Regions from separate parts of the Oceanobacter sp. 5_MG-2023 genome, predicted to be linked through region 2. Evidence: predicted binding sites of a transcription regulator. Region 2 holds the regulator's gene; each other region holds the start of a gene.
What was found. The regulator sigma-54, encoded in region 2, starts transcription at its own class of promoters, with help from an activator protein. The targets are predictions, from matches to a motif close to TGGCACNNNNNTTGCTNT.
Positions count from the first base shown of each region.

Region 1: the regulator sigma-54 is predicted to act here: its motif matches at 4,084-4,101, upstream of Q4551_RS14155 (ammonium transporter).
Region 3: the regulator sigma-54 is predicted to act here: its motif matches at 4,392-4,409, upstream of glnL (nitrogen regulation protein NR(II)).
Region 4: the regulator sigma-54 is predicted to act here: its motif matches at 4,258-4,275, upstream of Q4551_RS05215 (formate/nitrite transporter family protein).

Region 1 covers NZ_JAUORS010000024.1:44,368-50,415, forward strand. Annotated here, with positions in the region: gene eutC (ethanolamine ammonia-lyase subunit EutC) at 1-800, opposite strand, end outside; gene Q4551_RS14145 (ethanolamine ammonia-lyase subunit EutB) at 802-2,193, opposite strand; gene Q4551_RS14150 (hypothetical protein) at 2,365-2,535, opposite strand; gene Q4551_RS14155 (ammonium transporter) at 2,615-3,973, opposite strand; gene pyk (pyruvate kinase) at 4,493-5,929, shown strand.
Region 2 covers NZ_JAUORS010000007.1:109,269-115,316, forward strand. Annotated here, with positions in the region: gene Q4551_RS06750 (KpsF/GutQ family sugar-phosphate isomerase) at 1-364, shown strand, start outside; gene lptC (LPS export ABC transporter periplasmic protein LptC) at 364-927, shown strand; gene lptA (lipopolysaccharide transport periplasmic protein LptA) at 917-1,453, shown strand; gene lptB (LPS export ABC transporter ATP-binding protein) at 1,450-2,175, shown strand; gene Q4551_RS06770 (RNA polymerase factor sigma-54) at 2,304-3,794, shown strand; gene raiA (ribosome-associated translation inhibitor RaiA) at 3,845-4,147, shown strand; gene ptsN (PTS IIA-like nitrogen regulatory protein PtsN) at 4,151-4,609, shown strand; gene rapZ (RNase adapter RapZ) at 4,634-5,506, shown strand; gene Q4551_RS06790 (HPr family phosphocarrier protein) at 5,545-5,814, shown strand; gene mgtE (magnesium transporter) at 6,031-6,048, shown strand, end outside.
Region 3 covers NZ_JAUORS010000007.1:55-6,102, reverse strand. Annotated here, with positions in the region: gene Q4551_RS06260 (hypothetical protein) at 402-605, shown strand; gene Q4551_RS06255 (3-hydroxybutyrate dehydrogenase) at 713-1,480, opposite strand; gene ntrC (nitrogen regulation protein NR(I)) at 1,861-3,285, opposite strand; gene glnL (nitrogen regulation protein NR(II)) at 3,282-4,364, opposite strand; gene Q4551_RS06240 (CvpA family protein) at 4,788-5,528, shown strand; gene trxC (thioredoxin TrxC) at 5,559-5,987, opposite strand.
Region 4 covers NZ_JAUORS010000005.1:120,281-126,328, reverse strand. Annotated here, with positions in the region: gene gtfA (sucrose phosphorylase) at 1-457, shown strand, start outside; gene Q4551_RS16225 (DUF559 domain-containing protein) at 550-714, opposite strand; gene Q4551_RS05230 (secondary thiamine-phosphate synthase enzyme YjbQ) at 1,079-1,504, shown strand; gene Q4551_RS05225 (bestrophin family protein) at 1,556-2,488, shown strand; gene Q4551_RS05220 (nitrate regulatory protein) at 2,619-3,911, shown strand; gene Q4551_RS05215 (formate/nitrite transporter family protein) at 4,531-5,346, shown strand; gene Q4551_RS05210 (bifunctional protein-serine/threonine kinase/phosphatase) at 5,461-6,048, shown strand, end outside.

The DNA.
Region 1 (6,048 bases), on a different contig from region 2:
GCCAGCGACGGCTGACCATTGTCTGATTCATCTTTCAGGGCCACCCCGGACAACGCCCGGCGGTCAGCCTCCAGCAGCAGATACATCAATTTATGAGTCGCCTCTTCATAACGCAGTCCTTCGTGGCGCACATTGGAGATACAGTTACGATTTGCATCGTGCTTGCCGCTGGCAGGCTTCCACGTGAAATAAATGCCCAGCGAGTCTGGCGAGCTTAATCCTGGCCGCTCACCAATCAACATCACCAGCATCCTGGCCTTGAGGGTTTCACCAATCGGGTCGCCAATGGCTACTCGCCCTTGTTCCACCATGACAACCGGCCCCACCTTCAATGAAGTATCAGCCAGTGATGTCAGCAAGCAGTCCAACATCGGGGCGGCATGCCGCTGCACCGCCAATGATGACAAGCCATCAGCCACCACCACAGCAATATCAAAAGCGGCCGGAGGACTGTCTGCCATCCACTGTGTCAGTGCTTCCTGACTACTTGATGAAAGCTGGCGACCGTAATCGGGTCGTTGTAAATACTGCGGCCGTCCATCGGCCTGACTGGCCAGCTTCAAGACCGGCCCCGGCAATCCGGCTTGCGCCAGCACCTGTTCCAGATCCTGTTGCAACTGCACAAAACCCAGCGGCAGATGCACGGCATCCCTGGCTCTGGCATGGGCCAGCTGAAACTCCAGATGTGCCCGGGTCGGTAAACTGATTCCGGCCCGGCCGAGACCAATGCGGGCATCGGTGTATTCACGCAAGGTCTGCCATGGGTTTTCTACCAGAATGGTATCGGGTTTATCAGCCATATCAGTGACCTCCCCGGATCACATGTTCAAACGGTGCCGGCAGAGACTGGTTGCCATACGCCAGATGATTCTGTTGATCAAAAATACCAATGGTCTGCAGCCAGGCTTCAAACTCCGGTGCCGGTTTCAGACCCAATAATTCACGGGCATACAAGGCATCATGGAACGACGTCGTCTGATAATTCAGCATGATGTCGTCCGAACCAGGAATACCCATAATAAAGCTACCGCCAGCGGCGGCGAACAGGGTGAGCAACGCATCCATATCATCCTGATCAGCTTCCGCGTGATTGGTGTAACAAATGTCGCAACCCATCGGAACGCCCATCAGCTTGCCGCAAAAATGATCTTCCAGACCCGCCCGAATAATCTGTTTACCGTTGTATAAGTATTCAGGGCCAATAAACCCAACCACGGTATTCACCAACAGCGGTTTGAATTCCCGGGCAACGGCATAGGCACGGGTTTCACAGGTTTGTTGATCCAGACCAAAATTGGCATCGGCGGACAGGGCACTGCCCTGTCCGGTTTCAAAATACATGCAATTCTGGCCAACACTGCCACGCCCCAGGGTTTGTCCGGCAGCGTAAGCTTCTTTGAGTAAAGCCAGATTGATGCCAAAACTGTCGTTGGCTTTTTCGGTACCGGCAATGGACTGGAAAATCAGATCGACCGGAGCACCCCGGTTTATCGCTTCAATATGGGTGGTCACGTGTGTCAGGACACAACTCTGGGTAGGAATATCGTAATGCTGAATCACATCATCCAGCATTTTCATCAGGGTGATCACCGCTTCGGTATTGTCGCTGGCCGGGTTGATACCAATGACCGCATCACCACTGCCATACAGCAAGCCATCCAGAACAGAGGCGGCAACACCGGCCGGATCATCGGTCGGGTGATTGGGCTGTAACCGTGTCGACATGCGGCCCGGCAAGCCAATGGTATTACGAAACCGGGTGACCACCTGACATTTGGAAGCCACCAGCACCAGATCCTGCAGTCGCATGATCTTGCTCACCGCGGCAGCCATTTCCGGCGTCACACCCGGTGCAATACGTACCAGCATCGCGGTTGAGGCTTGTTCACTCAACAACCAGTTACGGAAATCCCCTACCGTCAAATGCGCGATCGGCGCAAAGGCCAAGGCATCATGCCGGTCAATAATCAGTCGGGATATCTCATCGGCTTCGTAAGGAATCACCAGTTCATTCAGGAAAGTTTTGAGCGGCACATCAGCCAATGCCAATTGTGCAGCGACCCGTTCCTGCTCATCCAGAGCAGCCACACCCGCCAGGCAATCCCCAGAACGCAACGGTGATGCTTTTGCCAGCAAGCTTTTCAGGTCATTAAATTGCCAGCTTTTCTGGCCAAGTGAAATCTGATAACTCATATCGACGGGCCTTTGCCAAAGATAATGGATTCCAGCGTCGGGTTGCTGTCGCTCTTGTCAGTACCACCGGAATCCGTTGTACATTCCCAAAGGGATAAACAGAAAGCGCCCGGAACAAGCCGGGCGTACAAGTCGGATGTAACGGACGCTTCCGTCATGCAGACTGACGAATCAGCCTTCGTGCTTATCAAACGCGTCGTTCTCGTGCTTGATCAGGGCGTACATAAAACCAACAAAGGTTACGACAGCCAAACCACACAGAAAAGCCACAACGCCAGGTTGGTCTGCGAAGGTAAAGTAAGCGCCTACGCCTTCCCAGCTATCAATCGGTGAAGTATCCATAATGTATTCCTCTTTACTAACAGCAAGTTAAGACAAGCGGGGCAGCAGCGCCCCGCCCGTTTGAGAATCAAGCGGTCGATCAGCTACCCAGCACACCATTCGCAGGCAGACCGGCGGCATCCGCAGGAACAGTACCTTCAATGATGTCGCGGGAAGGCACACGCTCTGGGTAAGGAATGGCTGGAATTTCAACCAGATCCAGACCTGCAGCTTCTGCCTTGGCAGGAACACGCAGCATGTTCATTTTCTTCAACAGCAAGGAGATGCCATAGCCAGGTACAAAACCAGTGACACACATAACCACGGCGCCCAACAGCTGACCGAAGAAAGTAATGTCTGGAGCACCTTCTGGAACACTTGGGTAACCGGAGGCGAAGACACCAACCAGAACCACACCCAGGAAGCCACACCAGCCGTGTACCGCTACCGCGCCAACTGCGTCATCGATACCGCACTTCTCAACGAACTTGCCAACGATTGGCATGGAAATACCACCAACAACCGCCAGGAAGAAGGTCAGTCCCGGATAGTAAAGATCCAGACCGGCCGCAACAGTAATGATGCCAGCCAGGCCACCGGACATGGTCATGAACGGCTCACGAGAAGACAGGTAAGCACCAATCACGCCACCGGCAAAACCCATCAGTGTGTTGAATGCAAAAGCAGACAAGTTGGTTGGGTTACCGTAAATAGTTGTCCAGCCAGTTTCACCACCGTTAAAGATGATGCAGCCACCCAGGAAGCCAAAGAAGCCGACAATAATCATCATCAGACCAATCAACGCCATTGGCAGGTTGTGAGGCACAATGGCCATCGCCTTGCCGTCGACGAATTTGCCCAAACGAGGCCCCAGATTGATCAGCACACCCAGCGCAAAGAAACCGGCGATGGCGTGAACCACACCTGATGCACCCACATCGTGGTAGCCCAGATCCAGCAGCAACCAGCCATCAGGATGCCATCCCCAGGCACCGGCCAGAATCCAGACACCAGAACCCACCACAATGGTCAGGATCAGGTACGCACTCATGCGAATACGCTCGATCACCGCACCCGACAGAATGGAACCGGTTGTGGCACCAAACATGGCGAAAGCAGCCCAGAAGATACCGGTGCCCATATCAGAGACATCAGGACCCATACTGGCAGCCCATGGCAGGGCACCAGAAGCATCAATAGGAATCAGACCACCAGGGAATGCGTTATAGATCCACCAGCCGAAGAAGTAGAAAGTAGGCACAACAACGGCCAAAGTCAGAATATTTTTCATACCGGATGCCAACGCGTTTTTGACGCGCGACGCACCAATTTCATACGCAAGGAAACCGGCGTGGATCATGAACATGATGGCAGTGCACCACCAATAGAACACCTCGACATTCATCGCCTGATGCATTTCGAAAGCCGCTTTAAAGGCTTCCAATTCTTCTGGAGTCATGGGATTTCCCCTCTCTGATTGAGTAAGTTTTTAGCTAAACCAATTCAGACTGGTCAGGGTCGTACTGGGTACGGGAATACTGACCAGACAAAAATATTCTCAGAGGGAATATTGCATGGCCGGTGCCAAGCCTGTCGCAAGTTCAAATATTCAGACAATGACAGATTTGTCCGCTTTAGAATGGGTAGATAGAGGTATAAGCTTGCAATCAATGTCCACATTGCCAACACCTGTTTGGCCTGGCATTGAGATCGAGACCGATTTTGTTTGCCAACACAATCGGCGCATGGTGTTGCGCGCACCAAAAACAGGCAAAAACCTCCCGAAAACGCCCTGCGACAGAGCAACGCCTATTTTTCTGCCCAGCAGTCACAAGTACTCAGGATAAGGTCACGCCAAATCAGGGAAACAACAGAAATTCCAGCCGTTGTTACCCATGTGTAAAGACTCCGTCTCATGCTTGGTAGATAATACTTTCGTATCACACCCTGCACTCCACCGTCCGCCAGGAGATTCCTCATGTTAAGACGCACCAAAATTGTGGCCACCCTTGGGCCCGCTACCAACACCGATGAAAAAATCGAACAACTGATCGAAGCGGGCGCTGATGTATTCCGTCTCAATTTCTCCCATGGTGACGCTGACGATCACCGCGACCGTGCCGCCATGGTGCGACGAGCAGCCAAAAAACTGGGACGTCACGTCGCCATCCTGGGTGATCTGCAAGGCCCGAAAATCCGCATATCCCGCTTTGCTGAACAAAAAGTCCATCTGGATGTTGGCCAATCCTTTGTACTGGACGCCACTCTCGACCGTGACGCCGGTAATAAAGAACAGGTCGGCATCGACTATAAAGCACTGATCGAAGATGCCCACGTGGGCGATATCCTGCTGCTGGATGATGGCCGCGTTGAACTGGAAGTCACCGAAACCTTTCCTTCAAAGCTGAACACCCGTGTTCGTATTGGTGGCTGGTTGTCGAACAACAAGGGCATCAACCGACTGGGTGGTGGCCTGTCCGCCAAAGCCCTGACCGACAAGGACAAGGTTGACATCAAGCTGGCTTCAGAACTGCTGGTCGATTACCTCGCCGTTTCTTTCCCCCGTGACGAACACGACATGATCGAAGCCCGCGAGCTACTGACGGCCGCAGGTGGTCATGCCGGGCTGGTCTCCAAGATTGAACGGGCAGAATGTGTTGCCGACGATGCCGTACTGGATGGCATTATTCGCGCTTCCGATGCCGTTATGGTGGCTCGTGGTGACCTGGCCGTAGAAATCGGTGATGCCGAACTGGTCGGCGTACAGAAAAAAATCATCTCCCGCTCCCGTCAGCTGAACAAGCCGGTGATCACGGCGACCCAGATGATGGAATCCATGATCGACAGCCCAATGCCAACCCGCGCTGAAGTCTCCGACGTTGCCAACGCCGTTCTCGACTACACCGATGCCGTTATGCTGTCAGCCGAAACTGCTGCCGGTGACTACCCGGTTGAAGCCGTTGCCGCCATGACCCGCATTATTATGGGGGCCGAGCGTCACCCATTGGCCAAACGTTCCAAGCATCGTCTGTATGAAGACATGCACAGCATCGAAGAGACCATCGCACTGTCGGCCATGTATGCCGCCAATCACCTGGTTGGCGTGACCGCAATTATCTCGCTGACCGAAACCGGTGCAACACCACGCCTGATGTCGCGACTGCGTTCAGCTCTGCCGATCTTTGCCTTCTGTCGCCGGGAAGACACCCAATCCCGGGTGGCACTGTATCGTGGTGTGCAAACCGTGCCATTCTACGCCGACCAGCTGGAACCGGATGCCATCAACCCCTCTGCCATCGCCATCCTGAAAGAATCGGGTGAAATCAGCAGCGGCGATTACGTTGTGATTACCCGGGGTGATTATCTCAACGCCCAGGGCGGCACCAACACCATGAAAATTGTGCGTGTAGACTGACCCAGACACCGGCCGGGTACTCTCTCCGGCCGGGTGTTTTCCATCCCTCCTGATCCCACTCCTGATCCCACTCCTGATCCCACTCCTGATCCCACTCCTGATCCCACTCCTGATCCCAC
Region 2 (6,048 bases):
CATCATGCATAGCGGCCGGGAAATTCCGGTCGTCAGACCCGAATCCAGCCTGTCACGCTCCCTGTTGGAAATGACCACCAAGGGTCTCGGTATGACCACCGTACAAACGGCAGCGGGTGAATTGGTGGGTATTTTCACCGATGGCGACCTGCGCCGTACCATTGATCATGGTGTCGATATCCACTCCGCCCTGATTTCAGACCTGATGACCCGCCAGGCCAAAACCATCATCCCGGGTATGCTGGCTGCCGAAGCGTTAAAAATCATGGAAGACGGCAAGATCAATGCCCTGGTCGTTACCGACGGTCAGAATATTTGTGGTGTTGTCACCATGCACGACTTGCTGCGTGCTGGAGTTATCTGATGCGCAAGCGCTATGTGCTGCTGGTCTTGGCAGTGGCCGTTGGCCTCGCCTTGCTGGCGGTAGAGCGCTATACCACTGAGCTGGTCACGGCAGCAACGCCGGTGACCAGTCTTGAACCGGATTATTACGGCAAACAATTACAACACCGTCGTTACGATGCGGATGGCCAGCTACAACAGATGTTATCGGCCGATGGCTCTCGCCATATTCCGTCATTATCGGAAACCCGGCTGGAAAACCCGGTGATTACGACACAAACAGACCCGCAGCAACACTGGCAAGTCAGCGCTCAATCAGGCCGCATTATGGATACCGACAGCCAGGTTGAACTCAGCCAGCAGGTGGAAATACGCTCTCTGGCCACGGCAGCAGAAAACGCTGATACATTCAGCATCACCACCAGCCTGTTGCTTTACCAGCCCGCATCAGCCACCGCTTCAACCTCTGAACCTGTCATCATTCGTCATGGCAATAACATCACCCATGCAACAGGTATGACGCTGGATATCAAGCGCCAACATCTCGACCTTCAAGCACACGTGAGTACCCGGTATGTACAATAAACTGACCGCCCTGCTGTTTTTTGGCAGTGTCTTGGCGACCACGGTCGAGGCTTTGCCTGAAGACTGGCAACAAGAAATGATCATCGAATCCGACCGCGCCGAACTCGATCGCAAGACCGGTATGGTCGTCTACGAAGGCGATGTCGTACTGAAGCAAGGCACACTGACCATCGAGTCCGATCGTCTGACACTGATACTGGATGGCAAGGCGCTCAAACAAGCGATTGCCGAAGGTCAACCGGCTCGCTACCAGCAACAGGTCAGCAGCAACAAACCGATCACCAGAGCGACGGCCAAACGTATTGATTTTTACGCCGACCGCAAGGAAATTGCCTTCAAGGGAGACGCCGCCTTGCGTCAGGAAAACAACCTCTTCAGTGGCGAATTGATCCGCTATGACATTGAACAGGAAACCGTCTCAGCCAGTGGCTCAGAAACATCCGGCAGTGGCACTGGCGGCGCTGACGACAACCAGCGTATTCAAGTGATTATCCAACCCCAGCCCAACACGGACGTACAACCATGAAAACGCTCAAGGCTGAACATCTGGCCAAAAGCTATAACGGCCGCGAAGTCGTCAAGGACGTTTCCCTGGCGGTCAGCAGCGGACAGATTGTCGGCTTGCTGGGCCCTAACGGCGCAGGTAAAACCACTTGTTTCTATATGATTGTCAACTTGGTACAAGCCGACAAGGGGCGTGTCAGTATCGATGACGACGATATCAGCCATCTGCCCATGCACGGCCGCGCCCAGAAAGGCATTGGCTACTTGCCACAAGAAGCGTCGATCTTCCGCAAACTCAGCGTCGAAGACAATATCATGGCCATCATGGAAACCCGGTCAGACCTGAACAAACCCCAACGTCAGCAACAGCTGGAACAGCTACTGGATGAATTTCACATTCAGCACATTCGTACCAGCCTCGGCATGGCCCTGTCTGGTGGCGAACGACGACGGGTCGAAATAGCCCGCGCCCTGGCCGCCGAACCCTCCTTTATTTTGCTGGATGAACCCTTTGCCGGTGTTGATCCGATCTCGGTCGCTGACATTATGGATATCATTCGTCAACTCAAGGCACGTGGCATCGGCGTACTGATTACTGACCACAACGTCCGCGAAACTCTCGCAATTTGTGAAAAAGCCTATATCGTAGGCGGTGGACACATAATTGCCGAAGGCAGCGCTGATGATGTACTCGCCAACGAACAGGTTCGGGCTATCTACCTTGGTCATGACTTCCATCTTTGAATCTTATCGGCTTGCAGGGCTATGATGCCCAGCGCTGTTTCATTCGCCACCATGAAAAGCATTCCCTGTCTCACAGGCTGGCGTATAATGCACAGACCATGCCGACAACCGATGAATAATAACGCTGTATGAAAGCATCGCTTCAGTTAAAAATGGGTCAGCAGCTGACCATGACCCCTCAGCTGCAACAGGCAATTCGACTGCTGCAATTGTCTACCCTCGATCTGCAACAGGAAATCCAGGAAGCCCTGGACTCCAACCCCATGCTGGAATTCGAAGAGTCCGAGCACGACGACTTTCCGGATGCACAGCAAACCAATGCAGATCAGGAAAGGGAAGTCACCGCAACAGCGGCCACGACCGATGCCGACACCCAGGAACTGGGTGAGCAATGGTCTGATGACAAGATGCCAGATGATCTGCCAGTCGATAGCAACTGGGATGATACGTTCCAGACCACGGCCGGGGTTTCCTCAGGCTCTGGCCCGGTTGGCGATGACGACTTTGATTATGACTCCCGTCATGCCACCACAGACGACCTGCAAGATCATCTTGAATGGCAGCTGAACCTGACTCCCATGAGTGACACCGATCGCGAGATCGCCACCATGCTGATCGACGGGGTTGATGACGATGGCTATCTGCACACCACCATCGACGACATACTCGGTTCAATTGACCCGGAACTGGGTGTTGAAGAAGATGAAATCCAGGCCGTCCTCAAACGCTTGCAACAGTTTGACCCCGCCGGTGTTTTTGCCCGCGACCTGCGTGAATGCCTGATTCTGCAGCTCAACCAGCTACCTGCCGAAACACCCTGGCTGGCAGAAGCCAAATTGGTGATCGGCGACTACATCGCCCTGCTGGGCAGTAAAGATTACCCCACCCTGATGCGCAAAACCCGGCTCAAGGAAGAAGACCTCAAAGCCGTCCTGCGTCTGGTTAAAGAACTCAACCCCAAGCCGGGCGCTGATATCAGCTCCGAGCAGTCGGAATACGTGGTACCGGACGTGATTGTTCGTAATATCCGTGATGAATGGCGTGTTGAGCTTAACCCGGATATCGCCCCCAAGCTGCGCGTCAACTCCGACTACGCCTCACTGGTGCGACGTTCCGACAGCAGTGCCGACAACGCCTTCCTCAAAGACCATTTGCAAGAAGCGCGCTGGTTTATCAAAAGCCTGCAAAGCCGCAACGAAACCCTGCTGAAAGTCGCCACCAAAATTGTCGAGTACCAAATCGACTTCTTTGAACAGGGCGAAGAAGCCATGAAACCTCTGGTATTGCATGATATTGCCGATGCCGTTGGTATGCATGAATCAACCATTTCACGGGTCACTACGCAAAAATTCATGCACACACCTCGTGGTATTTTCGAGCTGAAGTATTTCTTCTCCAGCCACGTCAGTACTGACGCCGGTGGCGAATGTTCATCCACCGCCATTCGCGCCATGATCAAAAAACTGATCAGCGAAGAAAATCCGCGTAAACCCCTGAGTGATAACAAAATTGCCATTGTGCTGGGCGACAAGGGCATTCAGGTTGCACGCCGCACGGTGGCCAAATACCGTGAAGCCATGATGATTCCGCCTTCCAATGAGCGGAAACAATTGATCTGATCGATAGCGTCGATCTCTGTTCGATACAAGCGAGCGATAAGGAGCCGTTTATGAGCATCAATATCAGTGGACACCATGTTGAAGTGACCGAAGCCATGGAAGCATACGTCAAGGAAAAACTGGTTCGTCTTGAGCGTCATGTCGACCCGATTACTTCTGGCCAGATCACACTGACCCTGGAAAAAGGCCGACAACAGGCAGAAGCCACCCTGCATGCCAGTGGTGCTGACTTTCACGCCACCTCAACTCACGACGATATGTATGCCGCCATTGATTTGCTGGCCGACAAACTGGACCGTCAACTCCTGAAACACAAAGAAAAACTGATTGCCCGACAGCACGGGCAAGGTTGACCTATGAGCATTGCGATTGCCGATATTCTACTGCCAGAATGCACCCGTACCGACGTCGCCATTACCAGCAAAAAAAAATTGCTGGAGTTTCTTGCCGGACTGATTGCCGAAAAAGTTGACGGCAGCAGTTCGGACGAAGTGTTTGAACGCCTGCTTGGACGTGAACGTCTGGGCAGTACTGGCATAGGTGAAGGCATCGCAATCCCCCATTGTCGTTTACGGCAATGCGAACAAGCCGTCGGCGTGTTACTTCACTTGCAAGAGGCCATCGATTTTGATGCCATTGACCATCAACCGGTTGACCTCGTATTTGCTTTATTAGTCCCTGAAGAAGCAACGGACGATCATCTGCAAATTCTCGCCACACTGGCGCAAAATTTCAGTCAGAATGATTACCGTCAGCAATTGCGTAGTGCCAGCAGCGATCAGGAACTGTACCAACGAGCGTTGGCCAACCACTAACCAGACCAATACGGAGACCGCATCATGCGCCTGGTTGTGATCAGTGGCCGCTCTGGCTCAGGCAAGTCCAGCGCTTTGGCCGTGCTCGAAGATCTCGGTTTTTATTGCATCGACAACCTGCCGGTTGATCTGTTGCCCGCACTGGCGGATTTACCCTACAGCGCCGAAAAACGCGCCAATGTCGCTGTCAGTGTCGATGTGCGTAATTTGCCCGACGCCATGGAACAGCTGACCCAGGTACTGACCTGCTTACCCGGACAGTATCGCCAGGTCGATATTGTATTTCTGGATGCCACCGAAGAAGTCCTGCTACAACGCTTCAGCTCCACCCGTCGCAAACACCCCCTCACCAATGACAATATTTCATTGGCAGAAGCCATCGAGCGCGAAACCGAATTGCTCGAACCTGTTGCCAACCTGGCTGACTTGACGCTGGATACCACCCGCATGTCAGTCCATGAGCTGCGCAGCCTGATCAAAATGCGAGTAGCCGAGAAAGTCACCCCGGATATGGCCATTCTGTTCCAGTCCTTTGGCTTCAAGCAGGGGATTCCTCTGGATGCCGATTTTGTATTTGATGTCCGCAACCTGCCCAACCCCTACTGGCAACATGAATTACGTCCTCTGACCGGACAGGATCAGGCGATTATCGATTTTTTATCCAGCCAGCCGGAAGTCACCGAACTGTTTGATGACATCCGTACTTACCTGTTGCGCTGGTTACCCCGTTTTGCCGAAAATAACCGCAGCTACCTGACCATTGCCATTGGCTGCACTGGCGGTCAACATCGCTCAGTGTATTTATCAGAACGCCTGACCGCAGCCTTCAAACAAGAATTTGGCAATGTACAGGTACGTCACCGCGAGCTCAGGTCTGCTGCCCATCACAGCCACTGATGCTTATTACCCACAATCCAATCGTTTCGGGAGCCTGGATGGTTAACACGCAAATCACCATCATCAACAAGCTGGGTTTACACGCACGGGCAGCCGCCAAACTGGTATCAACCGCGGCCAGCTACGGCGCAACCATCAAGGTGGGTTATCCAAACCGCATGGTCGATGCCAAAAGTATCATGGCCGTGATGATGCTCGCCGCCAGCAAGGGTACCGATCTTTATATCGAAGCAGAGGGCCAGGATGCCCAGGCAGCACTGGACGCACTCTGCGACCTGATCAATCGTCGCTTTGATGAGGGTGAATAAAAACACCTGACAGCCGTTCGATAGCTGACCTGTTCTTGCCTCCAACAACGGCGGTCAACGACCGCCATATTCCCCAGAACACTTCCTCCAACAATCAAAGTTTCCTATAAAATCAAATCACTAGCGATATCAATGCGAGTAGTTTCAGTATTCCCCGGATAGCCACACTCGGTGATTCAGGCTAGAATCAATCATTCACTCCGTACCGGGGCTTCCATGGCAGAACTCAGCGAA
Region 3 (6,048 bases), 110 kb from region 2:
AACAGACGCACACAACGCCCGTGTGAGCAGTGAGTCTTGATAATACAAATAAGAATCCAGGATAGCCTCACACTCACGCGTCTTATGCCCAAACCTGTATGTCCGTCAGGATGTGTACAGCAGGGAACGGTTGGTAGTGGGATCGACAGCTGTAACGACTACCAGACGATTATCAGACATCAAACCACCTCAAGATGAATGGATGCCACGATGGTGAACAGGGCGAGATTTCCCTGTTGGGCTGGCTGTATGGCTGGTTCCGACAGGCCTGTGTGAAACGCGAGCTGATCATACTGATCCAGCCGCATATTGTGGATAGTGCCAGAGGAAAACAGTGATCGGGAAAACCCGTCACCGCTTTTTATTCTGTCGCCATCCGTATTTACCCGGAGGGTTACACCATGAATAACCAATGGTATGGAAAAGGAGCGGCGACAGCCGCTTTTGCCGGGACGCATCCCGTGCGCCACCATGTGCGCAGTCATATGCTGCACGATACTCCGGAAAGGGAACTTCCATTAAAAGACGTCGTACTGGTACTGGGAGGGTCAGTACTGGTTGTGGTCGGCATTACCTTCCTGACCAGCTGGCTGATTTACGGCTAGCCGTTTGAGGGTCTATAAAAAAACCAGCGTCTGACGCTGGTTTTTTTTGTCCATCCATACCTGACTGCCACCGGCCGTGATCTACCGCAGTCGATAATGACCCGGCGCTAGCGGGCGACCCAGCCGCCATCCAGTACCATGGTCTGACCGGTAATGTTTTTGGCGGCAGGACTGGCCAGAAACGCCACGGTGCCAGCAATTTCCGAGATATCGATAAATTGTTTTTTCGGCATGGGTTCCAGCATGATCTTGTTGATCACTTCTTCTTCAGAAATACCGTTTTCCTTGGCCTGGGCGGCAATCTGCTTTTCGACCAGCGGGGTTTTGACGTACGACGGACAAATGGTATTGACCGTGATGTCGGTATCACCGGTTTCCAGCGCCAGGGTTTTGGAAAAACCAATCAGGCCATGTTTGGCAGCGACATAAGCCGATTTGTATGGCGAAGCGACCAGGCTATGAATTGAGCCAATATTGATGATGCGGCCGAATCCTTGTTCACGCATGGCGGGTAGCAATGCGCGTGACAACATCGCCGGGCCGACCAGCATAACGTCAATCAGCAGCTTCCAGCGATCGGCAGGGAAGTCTTCCAGCCGGGATACAAACTGTAGGCCAGCGTTATTGATCACGACGTTAATGGGATCATTGGCAAACTGGCTGGCAAGGGCATCAATGGCAGTGACATCGGACATATCCGCCATCGCGGTACTCGCATCGATACCGGCGGCTTGCAACTGCAATACACCTTTGTCCAGCGCTTCCTGGCTAATGTCAGAAATCACGATTCGAGCGCCTTGCTTGCCCAGGTGTTCGGCAATTCCCAGGCCGATACCACTGGCGCCGCCAGTAATCAGAATGTGCAGCTTGTTCATATGGGTCTAGCCTCCTGTCCTTTCGGTTTTGATTTTGACTATAGCAATCGCTCTGACCACAGAGTATCCGTCTTTGTTACGAGAAGGCGTGATGGTTTTAGCACAGGGGTGGCGCCGGGGCGGCCAATATCGCAGGAAATCGACGAGCGGTGGCCCGTTGGTTGTGCGAAGAGATCAGGTCAGCCCGGAAATCAAGCCAGGATAAACAAGAGTGGTCAAGCCATGCCCTGGGCCGGGATGTATGGAGACGGGGTGTATGGAGACGGGGTGTATGGAGACGGGGTGTGTTTGGCATCACCCAGCCGACGATGGCGTCTGGCTGGGCAATACTGCAATCGCCTTATCCTATCGAGAAGACGATTGCATCGGGTGTGGCAGGCTTATTCTTCTGCTTCAGAATCGTCGCTGCCGGTTTCCATATCCAGTTCCTTGATCTTGCGGGTCAGGGTATTACGTCCCCATCCGAGCAGGTTGGCGGCATCCCGACGACGCCCGGCGGTATGCTTCAAGGCGGTTTCAATCATGATGCGTTCAAAGATGGGAACGGCCGTATCCAGCAAGTTGACCGCACCATGGGACAGCTGTTGATCGGCCCAGAATCGCAGATTCTGTTCCCAGTTGCCGGAGGTTTGGGTGCTGCTTTGCTGTTCCAGCAGCTCGGGTGGCAGGTCATTGATCAGTACTTCACGGCCAGAGGCCATGACGGTAATCCAGCGACAGGTGTTTTCGAGCTGGCGGACGTTACCGGGCCAGTCCAGTGAGCTGAGAAAGTCCTCGGTTTCTGGTCGCAGGGTTTTGGATTCAACATCCAGCTCTTCGGCAGCTGACTGCAGAAAGTGGCTGAGTAGCTGCGGAATATCTTCACGACGATCGGCCAGGCGCGGGATATGAATCCGGATCACGTTCAGGCGATGAAACAAATCTTCCCGGAAGCGGCCTTCTTTCACCAGGGTTTCGAGGTTCTGGTGAGTGGCGGCGATAATACGGACGTTGACGTTGATCGGAGTGGTGCCACCGACCCGGTAAAATTCACCATCGGCCAGTACTCGTAACAACCGGGTCTGGGTTTCGGATGGCATATCACCGATTTCATCGAGAAACAGGGTACCGCCGTTGGCTTGTTCAAAACGGCCGCGACGCTGCCCGCCAGCTCCGGTAAAGGAGCCTTTTTCGTGGCCAAACAATTCCGATTCAATCAGGTCTCGTGGAATGGCCGCCATATTCAGGGCAATAAACGGTTCAATTGCCCGCGGGCTATGCTTGTGCAAGGCATGGGCAACCAGTTCTTTACCAGTACCGGATTCGCCATTGATCAGTACTGTGATGTGGGAGTGGGACAGGCGCCCGATAGCACGGAACACTTCCTGCATCGCCGGTGCTTCACCGATGATCTCATGTTCGTTGATTTCTTTTTCCGGTGCCGTGGTATTGGCGGACATTTCTTCAAAGTGGGCGATGGCCCGCTCAATCAGGCTGACTGCCTCATCGACATCAAAGGGTTTGGGCAAGTATTCGAACGCCCCGCGGCGGTACGAAGAGACTGCGCTCTCGAGATCGGAGTGGGCCGTCATAATAATGACGGGCAAGTCCGGGCTGGCTTCGTGTACTTGTTCCAGCATCATCAGGCCGTCCATACCCGGCATCCGGATGTCGGTGATGATGGCGTCCGGTTGTTCCCGCTTCAGCTGATTAAGGGCAGGCTCCGCCTGTTCGAATACCCGAGTCTGGATATTGGCTTGATCAAGTGCTTTCTCCAGCACCCAGCGAATGGATTTGTCGTCGTCGATGATCCAGACAGTACTCATAGCGATTCCAATGGTAAAAAGATGGAGAACACAGTGCGGTGAGGCGCACTGGTAAATTCGATAATGCCGTTAATTTGATTGATGATGGATTGGGAGATCGATAACCCCAGTCCGGAGCCTTCGGCACGGCCACTGACCATGGGGTAAAACAGGTTGTCCTTGATCGAATCCGGTATGCCCGGACCGTTGTCGATGATTTCTATCTGGGCAACCAGTCGGTGACTGTGATGGCTGATGGTGAATTGACGGACACTGCGGGTACGAATGGTCAGGCTTGGGCGTTCTTGCTGATCCGGATTTTCCAGCATGGCTTGCATGGCGTTACGGCCAATATTCAGCAAGGCCTGGATCAGTTGACCCTTGTCGGCTTCAATTTCCGGGATCGACGGGTCGTAATCCCGGTGAATAACCACCTGGCCACGACTTTCGACATCCACCAACTGACAGATACGTTCCAGCACTTCGTGGATATTGACCGGTTCCTGTTTGGGAATATTGCGTGGCCCGAGCAGGCGGTCGACCAGATCGCGCAGGCGGTCGGCTTCTTCAATAATAATGTGGGTGTATTCTTTCAGTTCGGCGGAGGGTAATTCGCGTTCAAGCAGCTGAGCGGCACCGCGGATGCCACCAAGAGGGTTCTTGACCTCATGAGCCAGTCCGCGAACCAGGGAGCGGGTGGTTTCTTGTTTGGCAATCAGTTGCTCTTCCCGACTGATACGCATCAGGCGATCACGGCCCTGCAATTCAACCAGTAGCGTTGGCGTACGGGTCTCCGGGTGCGTTACAGGGCTGACGCTGTAGTCGAGAGTCAGGGTTTGCTGGTTTTGTAAATGAATCTGGGCTTCCCGCTTGGTGTAGGAATGGCCGGTAATAACGGCATCCCGCATGGCGTCGATATCGCGTTGATCTTCAACGGCCAGGTCGAAAAAGTGAGCTCCCACGCCGCGTGTACCGCTGACTTCCAGCAGGGCTTCGGCGGAAGGGTTCATATGAATAATAATCAGGTCGGCATCCAGCAGCAGTACACCGGTATTCAGGTGTTCCATGATTCGTTGGTTGAGCAGGGGGCTGGCGCGCATTGTCAGATTCTCCGTATTCACACCTAATTTGCAAAAAATAAGCCAGTTATCATCGGGTGCACAACAATAGCGCCATGATCGCATTAAGTTGTGGCGTGGCGAGTTAAACGATGATAACTCAAGACTTATTTTGTTCTGTTGTGGTGCGTTTTTAAATATGTTTGTTATTTTTTGGTGCGTTTTGAGTATTTTGCGGAAATAGTTACTCGAGAATAATTGATATTGGCACCCGTGTACCGGTGATCGGTGTGTTTGTTGGGTGGTACTGAGGGGAAATTGGGCAAGTCGTAATATTTGGTCTGTAACTTGCGTTCAACGAGGCTCTCATGTCCCGGCCTGACGCATCTTCGACCCTTGGTCAGTGCCGTTGTTCGGATGAAATAATAGCAAAAACAAGGATGATCGCACGGTGGCACGCAGCTTATGATATTTGATGTCGTTATTTTACTGGCGCTTCTGACGCTGATTGTATTGGGGTATCGATACGGTACCTCAAAGGAAATGCTGGATCTGGCCAAGGTGTTTTTGCCTATATCCATCGCCAGTGCCTATAGCGATCATTTTGGGTTGTATCTGACTCAGATCGGAATTTTAAGGGCTAACGATTGGGCTGTATTAACATTGACCGGGTTTCTGGTTCTGTTTCTGGCGATGTGGTTTGTTATTCGCTTGGTGGAGCGTGTGGCAATCCGCTATGACATACATGGGCGCTGGATCAAGGAGAATCGTTTTACCAGCTTCACCAACCGGATTTTTTGTGCGATTGCCAATGGTCTGCAGGCACTGTTGTTATTGACGTTTTTCAGTTTTCTCAGCACCCAGGTGAGCTTTGTGCCCAAGCACTACAAGAGCTATCTGATGGCAAACTCGATTTCCTATCCGGCCATTGACCGTATTTGCCGCCATATGGTGAACGGCCAGTTTGTGGATGCATTGATTAATGATCCAACCGGCACGACCAAGATCGAACTGATCCTGAAAACGGTCACAGACAAGACCATGCTGACTGATATTTCGGAAGAAATTCAGCGCTCGACCATTGTTCGGGCGCGGGATGCACTGAATAAAACACTGCAGGAATTTGAACGGAAGCCCGACGCGTCGCCAACCGTGATTGAAGAAACCATCATGACCAGCACCGAACCGTCCAACGGCTTGCATTAGCCGTCGACGGGGGGCGGTTGGCTGTGGCCGTTATTTCTGCAGCGCGGCAGCGATCCACTGGCGTAGCTGGGGTGCTGGCAAGGCGCCGGCGAGACGATCGACTTCTTTGCCGTGGCGGAACAGGATCAGCGTTGGAATGCTGCGAATGCCCAATTGTTGACTCACCATGGGCGCCTGTTCGGTATTGACCTTGGCGAAGCGCAGCTGATGTTGCTGTTCTGCGCACAACTCCTTGAAAACAGGCCCCATCATCTTGCACGGTCCGCACCATTCCGCCCAGAAATCGACCAGTACCGGTAAATCATTTTTGGCCAGAAAGCGTTGATAGCTGCTGTCGCTCAAATCCGTCGGGGTGCCATTAAACAGGGGGGCTTTACATTTGCCACACTGGCCCTGGCTGTTGTGTTTGTCATCGGGGATACGGTTGATGGCACCGCAGGATGGGCAGGTATAGTGCATGGTATCTCTCCAGATAATAACGTGTTGATTATAGCTATAGGGGACATCGATTTAATCCTGC
Region 4 (6,048 bases), on a different contig from region 2:
TAGTGTTGGTGCGATTTATCAGCTTACTTGCACCTTTTACGATGCCCTGATGCAGAACGATGATGCCTATATCGCTGCCCGCACCGTGCAGTTCTTCACACCGGGTACGCCACAGGTGTATTACGTGGGCTTGCTGGCCGGTGAAAATGACCACGAGCTGATGGAGCAAACCGGCGAACTGCGCGATATCAACCGTCATTATTACAGCCTGGATGAAGTGGCCGAAGCGGTGCAGAAACCGGTGGTGAAGCGCTTGCTGACACTGATGCGTTTCCGTAGCAGTCACCCGGCGTTTGATGGCCACTTTGAACTGAACTTCTCCAACAGCGCCAGCGTCGATATGGCCTGGCGTCATGGCGAGCATTATTGCCGGGCGTTTGTGGATTTGCAGTTTAATACCGCGCGTTTGAGTTACACCGATGAAGCCAGTGGTGAAATGCAGGAATTTCAGGCCTGATCCAGAACTGACCTTTTCCCGGCCCCCTTATCAAGGGCCGGGGTGGGGTTGCAGGGCCTGTTCTGAAACATGCGAATCACCATCCAGCTCAATCACCAGTTTCCACTCAGAGCGATAAAATCGACAATGTAATGGCCAATGCCATGCAGCTGCCGAAACCTGGTTCCACCTTGTTTGCCTCTGACCGCTTGCCAGAAGTGTTGCTCCGGTGTGGTAAGCGGTAGCCTGCTTGCGCAAGGCTGAGCGGCGGCTTTTATATTCCGGTTTGTTTAAACACGTTCCCTGTCAGTCATAATCCATCTGCTTTTGGTCGTTCACTACGTCTGCCTCAATTTACTGATAGCCGGCGTAGCGGGTGAGCATTTTATCGCCGATTCAATACGGTATTCCGTTCGATCATTTTCCGGCTTCTCAACTTTCCAGTTTCTCATTTTCTGGCAGCGGCAAAACTGCTGCAAAAAATAGTATCGAATCAACAAAAGTTGTTCACCAAATTTCATACCGCTATTCTTGGCCGCCCGACGTAACGGGGGGCTTGTGCAACGTTGTAGCCTGGGTGTTGTTATTCCGGCCGTGGCGACCTGTATACGTGGTTTTGGGGCTGGTCATCGGAGAGGGTGTATGTGGTTACAAAAAGAAATACGGTTATCTCCCCGGTCGCGGGGTTTTCATCTGATTACGGAAGAAATACGCCAACAATTGCCGGAGCTGGCGAGTATCGATATCGGGTTATTGCAGCTGTTTATCCAACATACATCAGCGTCATTAACCATTAACGAAAATGCAGATCCTACCGTGCGTCAGGACATGGAAGCCTGGTTTCATCGCAATGTGCGTGAAGACGAACCCTATTACCGTCATACGCTGGAAGGCAGTGATGATTTGCCCGCCCATATCAAGGCCAGTTTATTGGGCCATAGCGTGACGATTCCCATTACGGGGGGCGAGCTGAACATGGGGATCTGGCAAGGTATTTACCTCGGCGAGCACAGACACCAGGGCGGCAGTCGCCGTGTGTTGGCGACGTTGCAGGGGCAGGGGCAATAACTGGAATCCGCGTGTTGTAACTGATTGTTTTTGATGGTTCGGAGAGAATGAATGATTGTTCGTGAACGTCCCCATGCACTGGCCTTGTTGTTTGTTTGGCGTGGTTCAATTTTGCCGAATATTGCCTGGCATTTACTGGGGTTGTTGGTATTCGCGGCAGCTGTGGTGGTGGTTCATACCGATCACTGGGCCAATCTGGCTCGTTATTCGGTGGCTCCGTTTACCTTGCTGGGGATAGCGTTGTCGCTGTTTCTGGGGTTTCGTAATAACGCCTGTTATGACCGCTGGTGGGAAGGGCGCCGGCAATGGGGACGAATGGTTTCTGAAGTGCGCTCGTTGGCGCGTTCAACGCATATTCTCTTGCCATCCGAGCGGCGGGCGGAGCTATTGGCCTGGTGTTCCGTGTTTTATCATGCCTTGCGCCTGCAGCTGCGTCAGCAGCCGTTGTCCGTGGCTGTTTTGCAACAGGAAGTTCCCGACTGGGTGCTGGCCCGTTTGTCGACAGAGCGGCTGGCGCAGGTTGTGGAGAAGGGTAACGTGGCCGATGGTGTGGGGCTGGCAATGGCAGAAACCTTGCGTCAGGCATATGCGGCCAATGAGCTGGATACCCAGGGTATACGGATTCTGAATGAGCATTTATCCAGTCTGGCGGCGATTCAGGCGGCGAGTGAACGGCTGGCATCCACTCCGTTGCCCTTTGCCTATTCCTTGCTGACGCATCGGACGGCGTATCTGTATTGTTACTTGTTGCCTTTCGGGCTGGTGGGCAGTCTGGGCTGGATGATGCCGGTCTTTATTGTGATTGTGGCGTATACCTTTTTTGGTCTGGATGCCTTGGCGCAACAGCTGGAAGAACCCTTTGGCCATGACGCCAATCACCTGCCGCTGGCGTCTTTGTGTCGGGTAAATGACCGCTCGCTGGCACAGGCGCAAGGCCTGCCATTGCTTGATATGTTGGCACCCAACGGCGATGTACTGGATTGACGGGGGAGTGTTAAGCCACTTTGTCAGCCAGCCCGATCCGTTCCCGGTGGTGGCAGGACAAACCACTGTGGAAGCATGGCGGCCCTTGTTATTCTTCCGGGTCAAGCTCAAAACCATACAGTGATTCCAGATGACATTAACGAGTGAAGACTTTCTGCTGGCGGCTAAACGTGCTGAGATCAGTACTCTGAAACAATTATTGGTGAGCAGTGGGTTGGTCACCTGGGTCACGGATCTGATTCATGAGCTGCAACGTGAACGTGGCTTGTCGAATATTTATCTGGTATCCCATGGCCAACGTTTTGCCCGCCAACGGCTCGATGAACTGGAAGCCACCAAACAAGCAGAATGTGTTTTTCGGGAAGCCTTGTCGTTGCTGGAGCTGGATAGTGATTCTCCCTCGTCTGCCCGCCTGTTCCGGTCCTTGTCCTTTGTATTGCATTGTCTGGATGAATTACCCGCATTACGGCTTCAGATTAATGCGCAAAAACTCACCGCGGATGAGAATACCCGGCTCTTTAACCGTACGATTTCCGGTTTGCTGAGTGTGGTGTTCGAAGCCGCCGGCAGTGTCAGCGACCCGGATATCACCCATGCACTGGTGGCCATGTTCAATTTTGTGCAAGGCAAGGAATATTCCGGTCAGGAACGAGCCTTGGGCGTTATCGGTTTTGCCATGGGAGAATTCACCAAAAAACAACAGATACATATCAAGACGCTTCAGGATGCTCAGCAACGTTGTTTTGATATCTTTTCCAGCCAGGCCAAGGTCATGCCGGTTGATCAATGGCGGCAGGCAGAAAGCAGTGAGGCTGCCATCGAATTCAACAAGTTGCGTAATATGATTGCCCGCTTCAGTCATAACGACACCCTGCCAACCGCAATCAGCGAAGTATGGTACGAGCTGTCGACACATCGGATTGATGATATGCGGGCGATTGAAAAGGAGCTGGAAGCGGATCTGTTTCACCTTTGCCAGCAAAAAATTGCCAAGGCAGAAGAGGATCTTCGGCTGCATGACAATCATGTTCGGGAACTGACAGATATCGATGAGCCGCCCACATCGGTGTTGTCTTCCTTTCCTGATTCCATTAACGACCCTGTCAAGCTGACCATGACGCCCGGATTTAATACTAACGTGGCCAGTTCAATATCCGAGTTGGTACAGCGTCAGGCTGAACACCTGGAAGCCATGAGAGATGAATTAAGACAGGCACGTCAGGCACTGGATGAGCGCAAACTGATCGAAAAGGCCAAAGGCTTGCTGATGCAAAATCAGAATATCAACGAAGAAGAAGCGTATCGCCAGATTCGCCAGTCCGCCATGGACAACAAAAAGCGCATTATCGATATCGTCCGTAATATCATCAGCGTCTCCGACATGCTGCAACTGAACGACGGCGACAGTACTTCTCTGGAATAAACTCTTTATACCAAGACCAAGCTCAATACCGGGCCATCGATCAATACCCGGTCATGTAGCAGTACCAGCAGTACCGGGATATGCGCTGTTCCTTTCCTGGCCAGACTGATAACCGATTGATGGCACGGCTACCCAGGAGTCAGACCACTGGACGCCATAACCGCCGGGCCAAACTCCATGTGGTCACGGCTGCAGCAGTTGCATATTCTGCTGGTGCACACAGATGGAGCGCCTGGGGGAAATCAAGCCCTGAAATAATCCAAAAATAGCACTGCCAGTGGTGTGTGAACGTATTATTTGCCTGATTTTTTAAATAAACCAAACAAAATCAATAGTTTATGATAAATGGCACGCCAGATGCTTGGAGATCCCAAGACTGTGGGTCAATGATGATGCACAGCACTGAAAACAACGACGTTGAGTACTTCCCTGACTTTTTGCCAGCGGATGGTGCCACGTCGTGCTCCATAGCATGTCAAAACACCTTATTCGGGTAGGTTCAAGCGTCAGCAGTTACTCAACTTCGTGATCTGAGTCTTCATGGTCGCCCTTTGGCACATGAACCAAATCATTAGGTATCGACAGTAACGCAATACCTACCGAACCCAAGGAATTTGATATGTCCTATCTCGCGCCTTCCGAATTTGTGACCAAGATGGTCGATGCCGGTGAAGAGAAAATCTTCATGTCCACCAAGGACACTCTGATACGCGCCTTTATGGCCGGTGCAACCCTTGCCCTGGCGGCCATTTTTGCCATTACTGTAGCGATGAAAAGTGGTTCCCCATTCCTGGGTGCCAGCATGTTTCCTGTTGGTTTTGTCATGCTCTATCTGATGAAATTTGACTTGCTGACCGGGGTCTTCACGCTGGTTCCGCTGGCGTTGATCGACAAGCGCCCCGGCTGTAATATCAAACAATTGCTGCGTAACTGGGGTTTGGTCTTTCTGGGCAACCTGGGTGGTGCGCTGGCTGTCGCCTTTATGATTTCCTTTGTTCTGACGTATGGCTACAACACCGACGGTGGTGCTCTGGCAGCCAAGGTATCGTCCATTGGTGAGTCCCGTACACTGGGTTACGCCGCTCATGGTGTTGACGGCTGGTTTACCATTTTTATCCGCGCCATGCTGTGTAACTGGATGGTTTCCATGGGGGTTGTGGGGGCGATGATATCGACGTCTGTCACCGGCAAAATAGCCGCCATGTGGATGCCGATCATGGTGTTTTTCTTCCTCGGTTTTGAGCACTCGATCGTCAATATGTTTTTGTTCCCGTTTTCCATGATCATGGGTGGTGATTTCACCATCGGGCAATATCTGATCTGGAATGAACTGCCGACAGTGATGGGTAATCTGATTGGGGGCTTCCTGTTTGTTGGTTTGCCGCTGTATTACACCCACGTACGCACAAGTTCAAAACGTCCTCTGGTTTCCTGATTCACGACGGATTGTCTATTCTGATTAAAAGGGAGGTAATGGCTCTCTTTTAATCAGGTGGCAATACTCATGGGGACATATATGTCCCCATTAAATATAAAAAGGACTCCATGCATGGCGCATGACCTATGCATTGCTGCTGGCCAGTATTCCGATAAAGGCCTTAAAAACAGCAACCAGGACAGCCTGGGACTGGTGACACCGGCACCTTCTCTGTTGGCATTCAAGGGCGTCAGCGCCGCTATTGCTGATGGTATCAGCAGCAGTAACGTCAGCCATATTGCCAGCCAAACAGCCATTGATACGTTTCTGGAAGACTATTACCGAACCTCGGAAGCCTGGACGGCACAACATTCGGGTGAACAGGTAATACGGGCAATCAATGGCAGCCTGTATTTAAAAAACCAGCGCAGTGATTTCCGGTTTGATATCAACCGGGGCTATGTTTGTACGCTAAGCGCACTGGTTTTGCGTGGGTGTGATGGCTATGTGTTCCATGTTGGTGACAGTCGTATCTATCGCTTGAGAGAGCAGACGCTGGAGCAGCTGACCAGCGATCACCGCCTTTGGGAGTCGTCTGAGAAAAGCTATCTGGCGCGGGCCATTGGCATGAGCGAACAGGTCGAGATTGATTACCGCCACACCAGCCTGCAAGCAAACGATGTCTTTATTCTTGCCACCGACGGGGTGTATGAATATGTC